One region of the Streptomyces sp. NPDC038280 genome, then DNA from elsewhere that is predicted to be linked to it. Evidence: riboswitches for the same ligand, from Rfam matches in the RefSeq annotation. Region 1 holds a riboswitch; the other holds the start of a gene.
What was found. A riboswitch is a leader RNA that binds a small molecule or an ion and turns the genes downstream of it on or off. The one in region 1 is predicted to bind cobalamin.
Positions count from the first base shown of each region.

Region 1 (7,048 bases):
ACGCGCCGGTGGACCAGCCGTGCAGGACGACGCGCTCGGCGCCGAGGCGGACGGCGTGCCGGATCGCGGCGTCCACGTCGCGCCATTCGGAGTCGCCGAGGTGGCCGAGTCCGTCCGTGGGACGCGGTGCGCCGGCGTCTCCGCGGTAGGCGAGGTCGAGCACCGGGAACCGCAGACCGTTGAGGCACGGCAGCAGGTTCAGCGGATGACGGGGGGTGGTGCCCAGGCCGTGCACGGTGATGACCCAGGTGGAGCGGGCGCCGGGGACGAACCACGCGGGCAGGGCGCCCAGCTCGCCGGGCACCTCCAGGTCCTCGTAGTCGACACCGGCCGCCGTGGCCGGGGTGCCGCTGTGGACTTCCGGGGTGAGCCGGACGTGCGTGCCGGTGAGGAGGGTGCCGTGCTCGACGCGCTCGAGCCGGCGCACGACGGTGTCCGCGGTGTGCGCCGCCGTGTCGAGGACCGGGCCGACGACGGCGTGCACGCCGTCGCCCGCGAGGCCGTACGTTCCCGGACGCAGGGCGGCGAGGCTGCGGGTCAGGGTGATCCGGCCGGGGGCGGTGTCGTGGACGGTGAGCCGGGGGTCTCCCGGCAGGGGTCTGCCGGGCCGCGCCCTCAGGGCGGCGTCGGAGGCGTACCGACCGGCCGCGATCGCGGCCGCGCCGACACCGATCAGTGTGGTGACGGCCGCTGCCGTCGCTTTAGCCGGGCGCACTGTCCCAGTGTCGACGCGGGCGGGACCGGGTGCCAGTGGGCGGCCCCCTGCGACGCCGCCCACCTGGGCTGCTCCGGCCCCGCCGGCCACGGGCCGAGGCCCGCCCCGCCGGGGAGCGTTCGCGGAACGTCGGCACGGCGCCGGCGCCGGGGGCGGCGGCCGGTCGGCGGGCGGTCAAGAGCCTCCGCTGGCGTGCCGGCGGTCGAACCCCGCCCCGCCGGCCGGCCGGCCGAGCAGCGGCACGGCGCGTGCGGCAGCGGCCCACCCGGCCCCGTCGTCGCGGCCCGGTCAGCCCGTCGGGCGCGGCTGGCCGTAGCGCTGGAGCTTCTCGCCCGCCTCGCGCAGTTCGTCGTCGGAGAGCAGGGACGGGCTGAGGCCCGGTACGGAGCTCGCGGCGAGCCAGAGGCGGCACATCCACTCCAGCTGCGCGGTGCGGTCGTAGGCCTCGTCGAGGGTGTCCCCGTACGTGAGGGTTCCGTGGTTCCGCAGGAGGCAGCCGGTGCGGCCGTCCAGGGCGCGGAGCGTGTTCGCCGCCAGCTCCCGCGTCCCGTAGAGCGCGTACGGCGCCACGCGGACGGGCCCGCCGAGGGCGCCGGTCATGTAATGGACCGGCGGCAGTTCGCTCACGAGCGTGGAGACCGCCGTGGCGTGCACGGCGTGGGTGTGCACCACGGCTCCGGCGGAGGTGGCGCGGTAGATCTCCAGATGCATCGGCAGCTCGCTGGTGGGGGTCAGCTCGCCGAGGACGCGGGTGCCGTCGAGATCGACGGCGACGGCGTCCTCGCGGGTCAGCCGGTCGTAGGGGACCCCGCTGGGGGTGACGAGGACGCGGTCCCCCACCCGTACGGAGACATTGCCCGAGGTACCGACGACCAGGCCGTCCGCCACCGTTCTGCGGGCCGTGTCCACCAGGTCGCGCCACGCCCGCTCGATCTCACGTTCCATACGGCGATCGTGCCAGCCGGGTGGCGAAGACGGCCGCCACGTGATCAGGATCTCTTCTGATGCGTCGGGCAGACCGTCCGAAGAGTGAGCGAAGAGGAGGCAATGCCTCGTACTGTCCCGTATCCACGGGACCTACCGCCGGTCACTTCGACAAGCGGAGCGAGAGACCCCCTATGGGGTCACCACCATGCCCCTCCCAGTTCATCTTCCGTTCACTCAGGTTGCCTACGTTCATCGAGCCACTGACGTCGAACGATTGCCTGGGTAAATGGAACACATCACGCTGCTGCTCGCGATTGTGGTCGTGACAGCTCTCGTGTTCGATTTCACGAACGGTTTCCACGACACCGCCAACGCGATGGCGACGACCATCTCGACCGGTGCCCTCAAGCCCAAGACGGCGGTGGCCATGTCCGCCGTGCTCAACCTCGTCGGCGCGTTCCTGTCCGTGGAGGTCGCCAAGACGATCTCCGGCGGGATCATCAACGAGTCCGGCATCAAGACAGAAGTGATCTTCGCGGCGCTCGTCGGCGCCATCCTCTGGAACCTGCTGACCTGGCTGCTCGGCCTGCCGTCCAGCTCGTCCCACGCGCTCTTCGGCGGCCTCATCGGCGCCGCGGTGATGTCGGCCGGCTGGTCGTCGGTCAACGGCAGCGTCGTGGTCACCAAGGTTCTGCTCCCCGCCGTCGCCGCGCCGATCGTCGCCGGTCTCGCCGCGATGCTCGCCACCAGGCTGACGTACAGGATCGGCAGCCGTACGGACGAGAAGTCCACCGCCAAGGGCTACCGGGCCGGCCAGATCGCCTCCGCCGGTCTCGTCTCCCTGGCGCACGGCACCAACGACGCCCAGAAGACCATGGGTGTCATCACCCTGGCCCTGGTGACCGGCGGCGTCCTCGCCCCCGGCTCCAACCCTCCGATGTGGGTCATCGTCGCCGCCGGTCTGGCGATCGCGATGGGCACGTACCTCGGTGGCTGGCGCATCATCCGCACCATGGGCAAGGGCCTCACCGACCTCCGGCCGCCGCAGGGCTTCGCCGCCCAGACCAGCGCCGCCACGGTCATCCTGGCCTCCTCGCACCTGGGCTTCTCGCTCTCCACCACCCAGTCCTGCTCCGGCGCCGTGATGGGCGCGGGCCTCGGTCGCAAGGGCGGCGTGGTCCGCTGGTCGACCGCGACCCGGATGTTCGTCGCCTGGGGTCTGACCCTGCCGGCCGCCGGTCTGGTGGCCGCCACCGCCGAGTTCCTGACCGGTCAGGGCTCCTGGGGCGTCGCCGCCACCGCCGCCCTGTTGATCGCCGGTTCCGGTGTCATCTGGACGCTGTCGCGCCGCAAGCCGATCGACCACCACAACGTCACCGACGACGAGATCGCGGAGCCCGCGGGCGTCGTGACCACCGCCATCGCGGCCGTCTCCCCGCCGCCGGCCGGCGTCGCCGCCACCCTGGCGGGCACCGACCTGAAGACGACCATCCCGACCCCGCCCCCGGCCGCCGCCGACCCGGCGCGTCCGGCCACGGTGTAAGGAACCAAGGACCTCAGCATGAAGATCGACTGGGCAGCTCTCGGCACCGTCTTCGGTGTCAGCCTCGTGGCCACCGTCGCCCTGGTGGGCCTCTTCACCCTCGGCATCGTCGGCCTCTCCAAGCAGGAGTCCGCCGCCGCTCAGGGTGGGTCGGCCACCATGGCCCGCACCGGCGCCTACGCCTGCTTCGCCCTGTGCGCGGCGGCCGTGGCGTACGGCATCTATCTGATCGTCGTCTGACCTTCCGCACGGCTCGCGGCCGGGCGGCTCCCACCTTCGGGTGAGGGCCTCCCGGCCGTCGTTTTTTCCGGGGCCCGCTCCAGGGGGCTGTGGGCCTGCGCACAGTGTGCTGCCGCAGGTCAACGGTGAGTTGACGGGCGTTCGGGCAGCGTGGTGGACTGCCGAGGCCGTTTACGGCGGCAGTAGAGGAAGTCCGGTGCGAATCCGGCGCGGTCCCGCCACTGTGACCGAGCGCGAGCTCGGGAGTCAGGAACTCTCACCGCCGGTCACGTCGAGCCAGGGCGCGGACCCTGAGTGAGGACATTGCGCCATGCCTGGCCGTAATACAGCCACAGCTGTCTTCGCGTACGGCGCCACCGCCGGTCTGGTGGCCGATCTGGTTCTCGGCGATCCCCGCCGCGGGCACCCCGTCGCCGCGTTCGGCAGGGCAGCCGGCGCCGTCGAGGGCGTGTTGTGGCGCGACCATCGGGGCTGGGGCGCCGCGCACACCGCCGTGTGCGCCGGAGGCGCCGTGGCGGCCGCCGCCCTCGCCACCCGCGCCGTCCGCGGCCGTCGCGCCGCCTCCGTCGCCCTGACCGCCGCGTCCGTCTGGTCCGTCGTCGGCGGTACGTCCCTGGGGCGTGAGGCACGCGCCATCGGCGGGGCTCTGGCCGCCGGGGACATCGACGTGGCCCGCGAGCGCCTGCCTCATCTGTGTGGCCGCGACCCGCAGACACTGGACGGCCCGGGGATCGCCCGCGCGGTCGTGGAGTCCGTCGCCGAGAACACGTCCGACGCCGTGGTGGGGGCGCTGGTGTGGGGCGCGCTCGGGGGCGTGCCGGGCCTGGTGGGCTTCCGTGCCGTGAACACCCTGGACGCGATGGTGGGGCACAAGTCCCCCCGCTACCGCCGGTTCGGCTGGGCGTCGGCCCGCCTCGACGACGTGGCCGGCTGGCCCGGGGCCCGGCTGACCGCCGCCCTGGCGACGCTCGCGGGCGGGAACCCGCGCGGCGCGCGGCGCGCCTGGCGGGCCGACGCGGCCAAGCACCCGAGCCCCAACGCGGGGCCGGTGGAGGCGTCCTTCGCGGGCGCTCTGGGCGTACGGCTCGGCGGCACCCTCTCGTACGGCGGACGGGTCGAGCACCGGCCCGTACTGAACGGCGGGGGCCGCGACGTCGGGGTCGCGGACATCGAACGCGCGGTGCGGCTGTCGCGCCGGGTGAGCGCGCTGACCCTCGCGGTGTGTGTGGCCGGACGGCTGGCCGCCGGGTCCATCAAGGGGAGGCGTGCGTGAGTGGCGGACTGATGGTGGCGGGGACCACCTCCGACGCGGGCAAGAGTGTCGTCACGGCGGGTATCTGCCGCTGGCTGGTCCGCAAGGGCGTGAAGGTCGCCCCCTTCAAGGGGCAGAACATGTCCCTCAACTCCTTCGTGACCCGCGGGGGCGCCGAGATCGGGCGCGCCCAGGCCATGCAGGCGCAGGCCGCCCGGGTGGAGCCGACCGCGCTGATGAACCCGGTACTGCTCAAGCCGGGCAGCGACCGCTCCAGCCAGGTCGTCCTCATGGGCAAGCCGGTGGGCGAGTTGAGCGCTCGCGGCTACCACGGGGGAAGACAGCGGCAGCTCTTCGAGCCCGTGGTGGCGTGCCTGGAGGAGCTGCGGGGCACGTATGACGCCGTGATCTGCGAGGGGGCCGGCAGTCCGGCGGAGATCAATCTGCGGCGTACGGACATCGTGAACATGGGGATCGCGCGGGCCGCCCGCTTTCCCGTCGTCGTGGTCGGGGACATCGACCGGGGCGGGGTCTTCGCGCAGTTCTTCGGGACGACGGCGCTGCTCGCGCCCGAGGACCAGGAACTGATCGCGGGCTATCTCGTCAACAAGTTCCGCGGCGACGTGACGCTGCTGGAGCCGGGCCTGGAGATGCTCCACGGGCTCACCGGACGGCGGACGTTCGGTGTGCTGCCCTACGCGCACGGGCTCGGCATCGACGAGGAGGACGGGCTGCGGGTGTCCCTGCGGGGCGCCGTACGGGAGTCCGTCGTCGCGCCGCCGGTCGGTGAGGACGTGCTGCGGGTGGCGGTCTGTGCCGTGCCCCTGATGTCCAACTTCACGGACGTGGACGCGCTCGCCGCCGAACCCGGCGTGGTGGTGCGGTTCGTGGACCGGCCCGAGGAGCTCGTCGACGCGGACCTCGTGGTCGTCCCCGGCACCCGGGGCACCGTGAAGGCCCTGGCGTGGCTGCGCGAGCGCGGGCTCGCGGACGCCCTGGCGCGGCGCGCGGCGGATGGCCGGCCGGTCCTCGGCATCTGCGGCGGGTTCCAGGCGCTGTCCGAGCACATCGAGGACGACGTCGAGTCGAAGGCCGGGGCGGTCGAGGGGCTCGGGCTGCTGCCGGTACGGGTGCGGTTCGCGCCCGAGAAGACCCTCGCGCGGCCCGTGGGCGAGGCCCTCGGGGAGCGGGTCGAGGGGTACGAGATCCACCACGGCGTCGCCGACGTACGGGGCGGGGAGCCGTTCCTGGACGGCTGCCGGGTCGGCTCGGTGTGGGGGACGCACTGGCACGGGTCGCTGGAGAGCGACGGGTTCCGGCGGGCGTTCCTGCGGCGGGTCGCGGCCGCGGCGGGCCGCCGCTTCGTCCCGTCGCCCGACACCAGCTTCGGCGCACTGCGCGAGGAGCAGCTGGACCGGCTCGGCGATCTGATCGAGGAGCACGCCGACACCGACGCGCTGATGCGGCTCATCGAACAGGGTCCGCCCGCGGGACTGCCGTTCGTCCCGCCGGGTGCCCCGTGAGCCCGGCGGGCGGCACCCGCGCACGGGCCGCGCGACAGTGTCCCGCACCGGAGCGACCCGGACGAGGGCGTCCCGCACACCCGCGCCCTGAACGACAGCGACCCGAACGACAGCGACCTGAACGACCGCGACTTGAAGGAGCGATCACCCGATGAGCACCCGGTATCCGTTCACCGCCGTCGTCGGCATGGACGACCTGCGGCTGGCGTTGTTGCTGAACGCCGTCAGCCCGGCGGTGGGTGGTGTCCTCGTACGCGGCGAGAAGGGGACCGCCAAGAGCACCGCCGTGCGGGCCCTGGCCGACCTGCTGCCCGAGGTGCCGGTGGTCGCGGGCTGTCGCTTCAGCTGCGATCCGGCGGCTCCCGACGCGCAGTGCCCCGACGGGCCGCACGCGACCGGCCCGGCCGCGTCCCGTCCGGCCCGGATGGTGGAGCTGCCGGTGGGCGCGTCCGAGGACCGGCTCGTCGGTGCGCTGGACATCGAACGGGCGCTCTCCGAGGGCGTGAAGGCCTTCGAGCCGGGGCTGCTCGCCGCCGCGCACCGGGGAATCCTGTACGTGGACGAGGTCAATCTCCTCCACGACCATCTGATCGACCTCCTGCTGGACGCGGCCGCGATGGGCGCCTCGTACGTCGAGCGTGAAGGCGTCTCCGTACGGCACGCCTCGCGTTTCCTGCTCGTCGGGACCATGAACCCGGAGGAGGGCGAACTGCGGCCGCAGTTGCTGGACCGCTTCGGGCTCACGGTGGAGGTCGCGGCCTCGCGCGAGCCGGAGCTGCGGGTCGAGGTGGTCCGGCGCAGGCTCGCCCACGACGACGATCCGGCGGCCTTCGCGGCGCGCTGGGCCG
Region 1 is NZ_JBVJYZ010000008.1:240,227-247,274, reverse strand. It holds gene ACZ7J0_RS19005 (alpha/beta hydrolase) at 1-715, opposite strand, end outside; gene ACZ7J0_RS19000 (class II aldolase/adducin family protein) at 1,004-1,660, opposite strand; gene ACZ7J0_RS18995 (inorganic phosphate transporter) at 1,929-3,185, shown strand; gene ACZ7J0_RS18990 (hypothetical protein) at 3,204-3,425, shown strand; cobalamin riboswitch at 3,563-3,700, shown strand; gene ACZ7J0_RS18985 (cobalamin biosynthesis protein) at 3,736-4,698, shown strand; gene ACZ7J0_RS18980 (cobyric acid synthase) at 4,710-6,200, shown strand; gene ACZ7J0_RS18975 (putative cobaltochelatase) at 6,352-7,048, shown strand, end outside.

Region 2 (7,048 bases), on a different contig from region 1:
CCTGCCGATGCTGATGCTGTCCCGGCACTCACTGGACGGGAACGGCGAGCCGGTGGAATGGGTGCGGTCGGTGTACCGGGGCGACCGGTACAAGTTCGTCGCGAGGCTCCAGCGCCCCAACGGCTGAACCGCCGTGAACCTTTGACCTCCTGAATACGTGACGGGTGTCGGGGCACCGATACTCGTCCGTTATTCGGACGGGGGTTCCATGAAGCGAAACCGTCCCCTAGATTTCCTGCGCATTACGCAGGTGAGCCATGGTGTTCAGTGAGGGGACGGAAACGCCGTATGTCACAAGAAAAGCAACCTGCCGTCACACCCGTGAGGGTGGTGGTGGCGCTCTGCCTCGTCGTGCCGTTCGTGGCGATGCTCTGGGTGAGCTCCTACGCCAAGGTGGAGCCGACGTTCCTCGGCATGCCGTTCTTCTACTGGTACCAGATGCTCTGGGTCCTCATCTCCACCGCGCTGACCATGACCGCTTATCAGCTGTGGCAGCGTGACCAGCGCGCCCGCAAGGGAGGTGCGTCGAAGTGAAGGACGGCGTGAACGGCGTCGCACTCGCCGTCTTCATCTTCTTCTTCCTGGCCGTCACGGTCCTCGGGTTCCTCGCCTCGCGCTGGCGCAGAGCGGAGAACGAGAACAGCCTCGACGAATGGGGCCTGGGCGGCCGCTCGTTCGGCACCTGGGTCACCTGGTTCCTGCTCGGCGGCGACCTCTACACCGCGTACACCTTCGTGGCCGTCCCGGCGGCGATCTACGCGGCCGGCGCCGCGGGCTTCTTCGCCGTGCCGTACACGATCCTGGTCTACCCGCTGATCTTCACCTTCCTGCCGCGGCTCTGGTCGGTGTCGCACAAGCACGGCTACGTCACCACCTCCGACTTCGTCCGCGGCCGCTTCGGCTCAAAGGGCCTCTCCCTGGCGGTCGCGGTCACCGGCATCCTCGCCACCATGCCGTACATCGCGCTCCAGCTCGTCGGCATCCAGGCCGTGCTCGACGTGATGGGCGTGGGCGGCGGCGAGACCACCCACTGGTTCATCAAGGACCTGCCGCTGCTGATCGCCTTCGGTGTCCTCGCGGCGTACACCTACTCCTCGGGTCTGCGGGCCCCGGCGCTCATCGCGTTCGTCAAGGACACGCTGATCTACATCGTCATCGCGGTGGCGATCATCTACATCCCGATCAAGCTCGGCGGCTTCGACGAGATCTTCGCCAAGGCCGGTGAGGCGTACGCGCAGATCAACCCGGCGACCGGCAAGCCGCGCGGCGCGCTCGTGCCCGGGGAGATGGGCCAGTGGGGCTACGCGACGCTCGCGCTCGGCTCGGCCCTCGCGCTCTTCATGTATCCGCACTCGATCACCGCGACGCTCTCCTCGCGCAGCCGTGACGTGATCCGCCGCAACACCACGATCCTGCCGCTCTATTCGCTGATGCTGGGTCTGCTGGCGCTGCTCGGCTTCATGGCGATCGCCGCGGGCGTGAAGGTGAAGAACGGCCAGCTGGCCATCCCCCAGCTGTTCGAGAACATGTTCCCGGACTGGTTCGCGGGTGTCGCCTTCGCCGCCATCGGCATCGGCGCGCTGGTCCCGGCGGCCATCATGTCGATCGCCGCCGCGAACCTCTTCACCCGCAACATCTACAAGGACTTCCTGAAGCCGGACGCCACTCCGGAGCAGGAGACCAAGGTGTCCAAGCTGGTGTCGCTGCTGGTGAAGGTGGGTGCGCTGGCCTTCGTCCTCACCATGGACAAGACCGTCGCGATCAACTTCCAGCTGCTGGGCGGCATCTGGATCCTGCAGACCTTCCCGGCGCTGGTGGGCGGCCTGTTCACCCGCTGGTGCCACCGCTGGGCGCTGCTCGCCGGCTGGGCCGTGGGCATGGTCTACGGCACGGCGGCCGCGTACGGCGTCGCGAGCCCCACGCAGAAGCACTTCGGCGGCTCGTCCGCGGAGATCCCGGGCATCGGCGAGATCGGCTACATCGGTCTCACCGCGTTCGTCCTCAACGTGGTGGTGACGGTGGTCCTGACCTTCGTCCTGCGGGCCGTCAAGGCCCCCGACGGCATCGACGAGACGTCCCCGTCGGACTACACGGCGGACGCGGGCGACCCGGGCGTGCAGGTGGAGCTGCCGCCGGCCACGGCGGGGTCGCCGGGCGGGCACTGACCAGCACGACCGTACGAAGGGCCCGGAGTTCCCGCGAGGGAAATTCCGGGCCCTTCGCCGTGTCCGCCGGGCACACTGCCCACCATGGACTTCACCATCAGGCGCGTCACCCCCGCCGAGTACGAGGAACTGGGCGCGCTCACCGCCCGCGTCTACCTCGGCGACGGCCTCCTCGACCTCGGCGAGGAGGACAGCTATCTGCACGTCCTGCGGGATGTGGCCCGGCGGGACGCCGAGGCCGAGGTGCTCGTCGCCGTCGACACGGACGGGCGACTGCTCGGCGGCGTGGCGTTCGTCGGCTCCGGCGGCCCCTGGGCCGATCTCGCCCGGGACGGCGAGGCCGAGTTCCGGATGCTCGCGGTCGCGACGGACGCGCGGGGGCGGGGCATCGGGGAGGCGCTCGTCCGGGCCTGCGTGGAGCGGGCACGGGCCACGGAGGGCTGCGTACGGCTCGTGCTGTCCACGCACCCCTCCATGACCTCCGCCCACCGGATCTACGACCGGCTGGGCTTCACCAGGACCCCGGACCGGGACTGGAAGCCGGTCCCCGAGCTCCCGCCGCTGCTCACCTACGCGTTGGAGCTCTGAACCGCCCTCCACACGCGAAGACACAACATGTGGGGGGTGACGCATCCATCGCCCCCCACATGTATGCTCATGCTCGCTGTCGCCGCAGGGGAATCCGGTGCGAATCCGGAACTGTCCCGCAACGGTGTGTCAGGTGCCTCCGTGCACCCTCAAGTCCGAACACCTGCCGATGGTGCGCCTGGTCCGTCCGGTCCTGGCGCCAAGACGTCCGGGCCTCGTGGAGTGGGCCGGTGGACGCCGCGCATCCACCGCTCGCCGGTGTGTGCCCGTGCGCCCCGCCGCCTCCCCCCGCCGGCCCCGAGCCGAGCGAGGGAGAGCCCCCACGTGACCATCGCGCCCGCCGATCCGGCATCGGTGATCGAGACCGACGGACCCGGGACCGTGCTTCTGCGGATCCTGACCGACCTCACCGCCGACCTGCCCGACACCGACCCCGGACGGGTCGCGGCCGCCGCGCTGCGCGGTCGGCACGCCGGTTCGGACGCGGCGGAACTGCGGGAGCTGGCCACCGAGGCGGCCGCAGGGCTGATCTCCGAGGACCCCGCCTACTCACGGCTCGCCGCCCGGCTGCTCACCCGCACGATCGCGGACGAGGCCGCGGGCCAGGGCGCCGTGTCGTTCTCCGCGTCGGTCGCCGTCGGCCACCGCGAAGGCCTGATCGCCGACCGCACGGCCGAGTTCGTCGGCCTCCACACGGCACGGCTCGACGCGCTCATCGATCCCGACGCGGACGACCGCTTCGGCTACTTCGGTCTGCGGACGCTCTACTCGCGCTATCTGCTCCGGCACCCGATCACCCGCAAGGTCGTCGAGACCCCGCAGCACTTCATGCTCCGGGTGGCCGCCGGGCTCGCCGAGGACGAGAGCGTCCGCGCGCTGGACGAGGTCGCCGCGCTGTACGGCCTGATGAGCCGGCTCGACTATCTGCCCTCCTCCCCCACGCTCTTCAACTCGGGCACCCGGCACCCGCAGATGTCCTCCTGCTACCTGCTGGACTCCCCGCAGGACGAACTCGACTCGATCTACGACCGCTACCACCAGGTGGCGCGCCTCTCCAAGCACGCCGGCGGCATCGGGCTCTCGTACTCCCGCATCCGCGCCCGCGGTTCGCTGATCCGCGGCACGAACGGGCACTCCAACGGCATCGTGCCGTTCCTCAAGACCCTCGACGCCTCCGTCGCCGCCGTGAACCAGGGCGGCCGGCGCAAGGGCGCCGCCGCCGTCTACCTGGAGACCTGGCACGCCGACATCGAGGAGTTCCTGGAGCTCCGCGACAACACCGGTGAGGACCAGCGCCGTACGCACAACCTCAACCTCGCGCACTGGATCCCCGACGAGTTCATGCGCCGGGTGAACGCCGACGCCGAGTGGTCGCTGTTCTCCCCGGCCGACGTGCCCGAGCTGGTCGACCTCTGGGGCGACGCGTTCGACGCCGCCTACCGCGCGGCCGAGGCCAGGGGTCTGGCGCGCAAGACCATGCCGGCCCGGGACCTGTACGGCCGTATGATGCGCACCCTGGCCCAGACCGGCAACGGCTGGATGACCTTCAAGGACGCGTCCAACCGCACCGCGAACCAGACGGCGGAGCCCGGCCACACGGTCCACTCATCGAACCTGTGCACCGAGATCCTGGAGGTGACGGACGACGGCGAGACGGCCGTCTGCAACCTCGGCTCGGTCAACCTCGGGGCGTTCGTGCTCGCCTCGGGCGACATCGACTGGGAGCGCCTCGACCAGACGGTCCGTACGGCCGTCACCTTCCTCGACCGGGTCGTCGACATCAACTTCTACCCGACCGAGCAGGCGGGCCGCTCCAACGCCCGCTGGCGTCCGGTGGGCCTGGGAGCGATGGGCCTCCAGGACGTCTTCTTCAAGCTGCGGCTGCCCTTCGACTCGGCCGAGGCCCGCGCCCTGTCGACGAGGATCGCCGAGCGGATCATGCTCGCGGCGTACGAGGCGTCCACCGACCTCGCCGAGCGGAGCGGCCCGCTCCCCGCCTGGGAGAAGACCCGCGCCGCGCGCGGTGTCCTGCACCCCGACCACTACGACGTGGAGCTGAACTGGCCGGAGCGCTGGGCGGCCCTGCGCGCCCGGATCGCCTCGGTCGGCATGCGCAACTCGCTGCTGCTCGCCATCGCTCCGACGGCGACCATCGCCTCCATCGCGGGCGTGTACGAGTGCATCGAGCCGCAGGTCTCCAACCTCTTCAAGCGCGAGACCTTGAGCGGCGAATTCCTCCAGGTCAACGGCTACTTGGTCGACGAGCTGAAGAAGCTCGGCGTCTGGGACGCGCAGACCCGGGAGGCGCTGCGCGAGGCGAGCGGATCGGTCCAGGGCTTCAGCTGGATCCCGGCCGACGTCCGCGAGCTGTACCGCACGGCGTGGGAGATCCCGCAGCGCGGCCTGATCGACATGGCGGCGGACCGCACCCCGTTCCTGGACCAGTCGCAGTCGCTGAACCTCTTCCTGGAGACGCCGACCATCGGAAAGCTCTCCTCGATGTACGCCTACGCCTGGAAGCGGGGGCTGAAGACGACGTACTACCTGCGCTCCCGCCCGGCGACCCGGATCGCCCGCGCGGCCGCCGCCGCGCCGATCCCCGTGCAGGCCACGCCCGAAGAGGCTGTCGCCTGCTCCCTTGAGAACCCCGAGTCCTGCGAGGCCTGCCAGTAATGACGACGACGACCAACGCCGAGAAGAACCTCCTGGACCCCGGCTTCGAGCTGACCCTGCGGCCGATGCGCTACCCGGACTTCTACGAGCGCTACCGGGACGCGATCAAGAACACCTGGACGGTGGAGGAGGTCGACCTGCACTCCGACGTCGCCGACCTCGCCAAGCTCACCCCCGGTGAGCAGCACATGATCGGCCGGCTGGTCGCCTTCTTCGCGACCGGCGACTCGATCGTCTCCAACAACCTGGTGCTCACGCTCTACAAGCACATCAACTCCCCCGAGGCGCGGCTCTATCTGAGCCGACAGCTCTTCGAGGAGGCCGTGCACGTCCAGTTCTACCTGACGCTGCTCGACACCTATCTGCCCGATCCGGCCGACCGCGCCGCCGCGTTCGACGCGGTCGAGGAGATCCCCTCCATCCGGGAGAAGGCGCAGTTCTGCTTCCGCTGGATGGACTCGGTGGAGAAGATCGAGCGCCTCGAGACCCAGGCCGACCGCCGCCGCTTCCTGCTGAACCTGATCTGCTTCGCGGCGTGCATCGAAGGCCTGTTCTTCTACGGCGCCTTCGCCTACGTCTACTGGTTCCGCTCGCGCGGTCTGCTGCACGGCCTGGCGACCGGCACCAACTGGGTGTTCCGCGACGAGACGATGCACATGAACTTCGCCTTCGAGGTCGTGGACACCGTCCGCAAGGAGGAGCCCGAGCTCTTCGACGACGCGCTGCGGCAGCAGGTGACGGACATGCTGAAGGAGGCCGTCGAGGCGGAGCTCCAGTTCGGCCGCGACCTGTGCGGTGACGGTCTGCCCGGTATGAACACCGAGTCGATGCGCGAGTACCTCCAGTGCGTCGCCGACCAGCGCCTGACGCGCCTGGGCTTCGCCCCGGTGTACGGCTCCGAGAACCCGTTCGCGTTCATGGAGCTCCAGGGCGTCCAGGAGCTCACGAACTTCTTCGAGCGCCGGCCGTCCGCGTACCAGGTGGCGGTGGAGGGCTCCGTGGACCTGGACGAGGACTTCTGAGCGAGTGATCCGCACCCGGGCGGCAGCCTGCGCCGCCGCCGCTCTCACCGTCGCCGCGGGCCTGGGCATCAGGTCCGCGGCGACGGGCGAGGTGGCCAAGTACGCGGGTGACGCGCTCTACACCGTGCTGGTCCTGACCCTGGTGGTGCTGCTCGCACCCAGGGTCAGGCCGGCGACGGCCGCGGGCGTCGCGCTGGGCTTCAGCTGCGCGGTGGAGCTGTTCCAGCTCACCGGTGTGCCCGCGGAGCTGGCCGCGCACAGCACGCTCGCACGCCTGGTGCTGGGCACCTCGTTCAACGCACCGGATCTGCTCTGGTACGCGGTCGGCGCGGCGGTCGGCTGGGCCGTCCACCGCGCCCTGGTCGCGCGTCAGTCGTTCGGGACGGTCTCGTAGCGCGGGGTGCCCTCGGACATCTGCCGCAGCGCGTCCTTGCGGTCCCGCTTGGAGAGCCGGTCGATGTACAGGTAGCCGTACAGGTGGTCCGTCTCGTGCTGGAGGCAGCGCGCGAAGTAGCCCGTGCCCCGCACCTTGATCGGGTTGCCCTGGGCGTCCTGACCGCGCACCACCGCGTAGTCGGGGCGGGCCAGTTCGGCGTAGGC
Region 2 is NZ_JBVJYZ010000009.1:12,478-19,525, forward strand. It holds gene ACZ7J0_RS19370 (GntR family transcriptional regulator) at 1-127, shown strand, start outside; gene ACZ7J0_RS19375 (DUF3311 domain-containing protein) at 289-534, shown strand; gene mctP (monocarboxylate uptake permease MctP) at 531-2,165, shown strand; gene ACZ7J0_RS19385 (GNAT family N-acetyltransferase) at 2,250-2,753, shown strand; cobalamin riboswitch at 2,817-2,938, shown strand; gene ACZ7J0_RS19390 (ribonucleoside-diphosphate reductase subunit alpha) at 3,078-5,426, shown strand; gene ACZ7J0_RS19395 (ribonucleotide-diphosphate reductase subunit beta) at 5,426-6,448, shown strand; gene ACZ7J0_RS19400 (ribosomal maturation YjgA family protein) at 6,453-6,842, shown strand; gene def (peptide deformylase) at 6,818-7,048, opposite strand, start outside.
Region 2: linked by a shared signal. The riboswitch ahead of ACZ7J0_RS19390 (ribonucleoside-diphosphate reductase subunit alpha) and the one ahead of ACZ7J0_RS18985 (cobalamin biosynthesis protein) in region 1 are both predicted to bind cobalamin.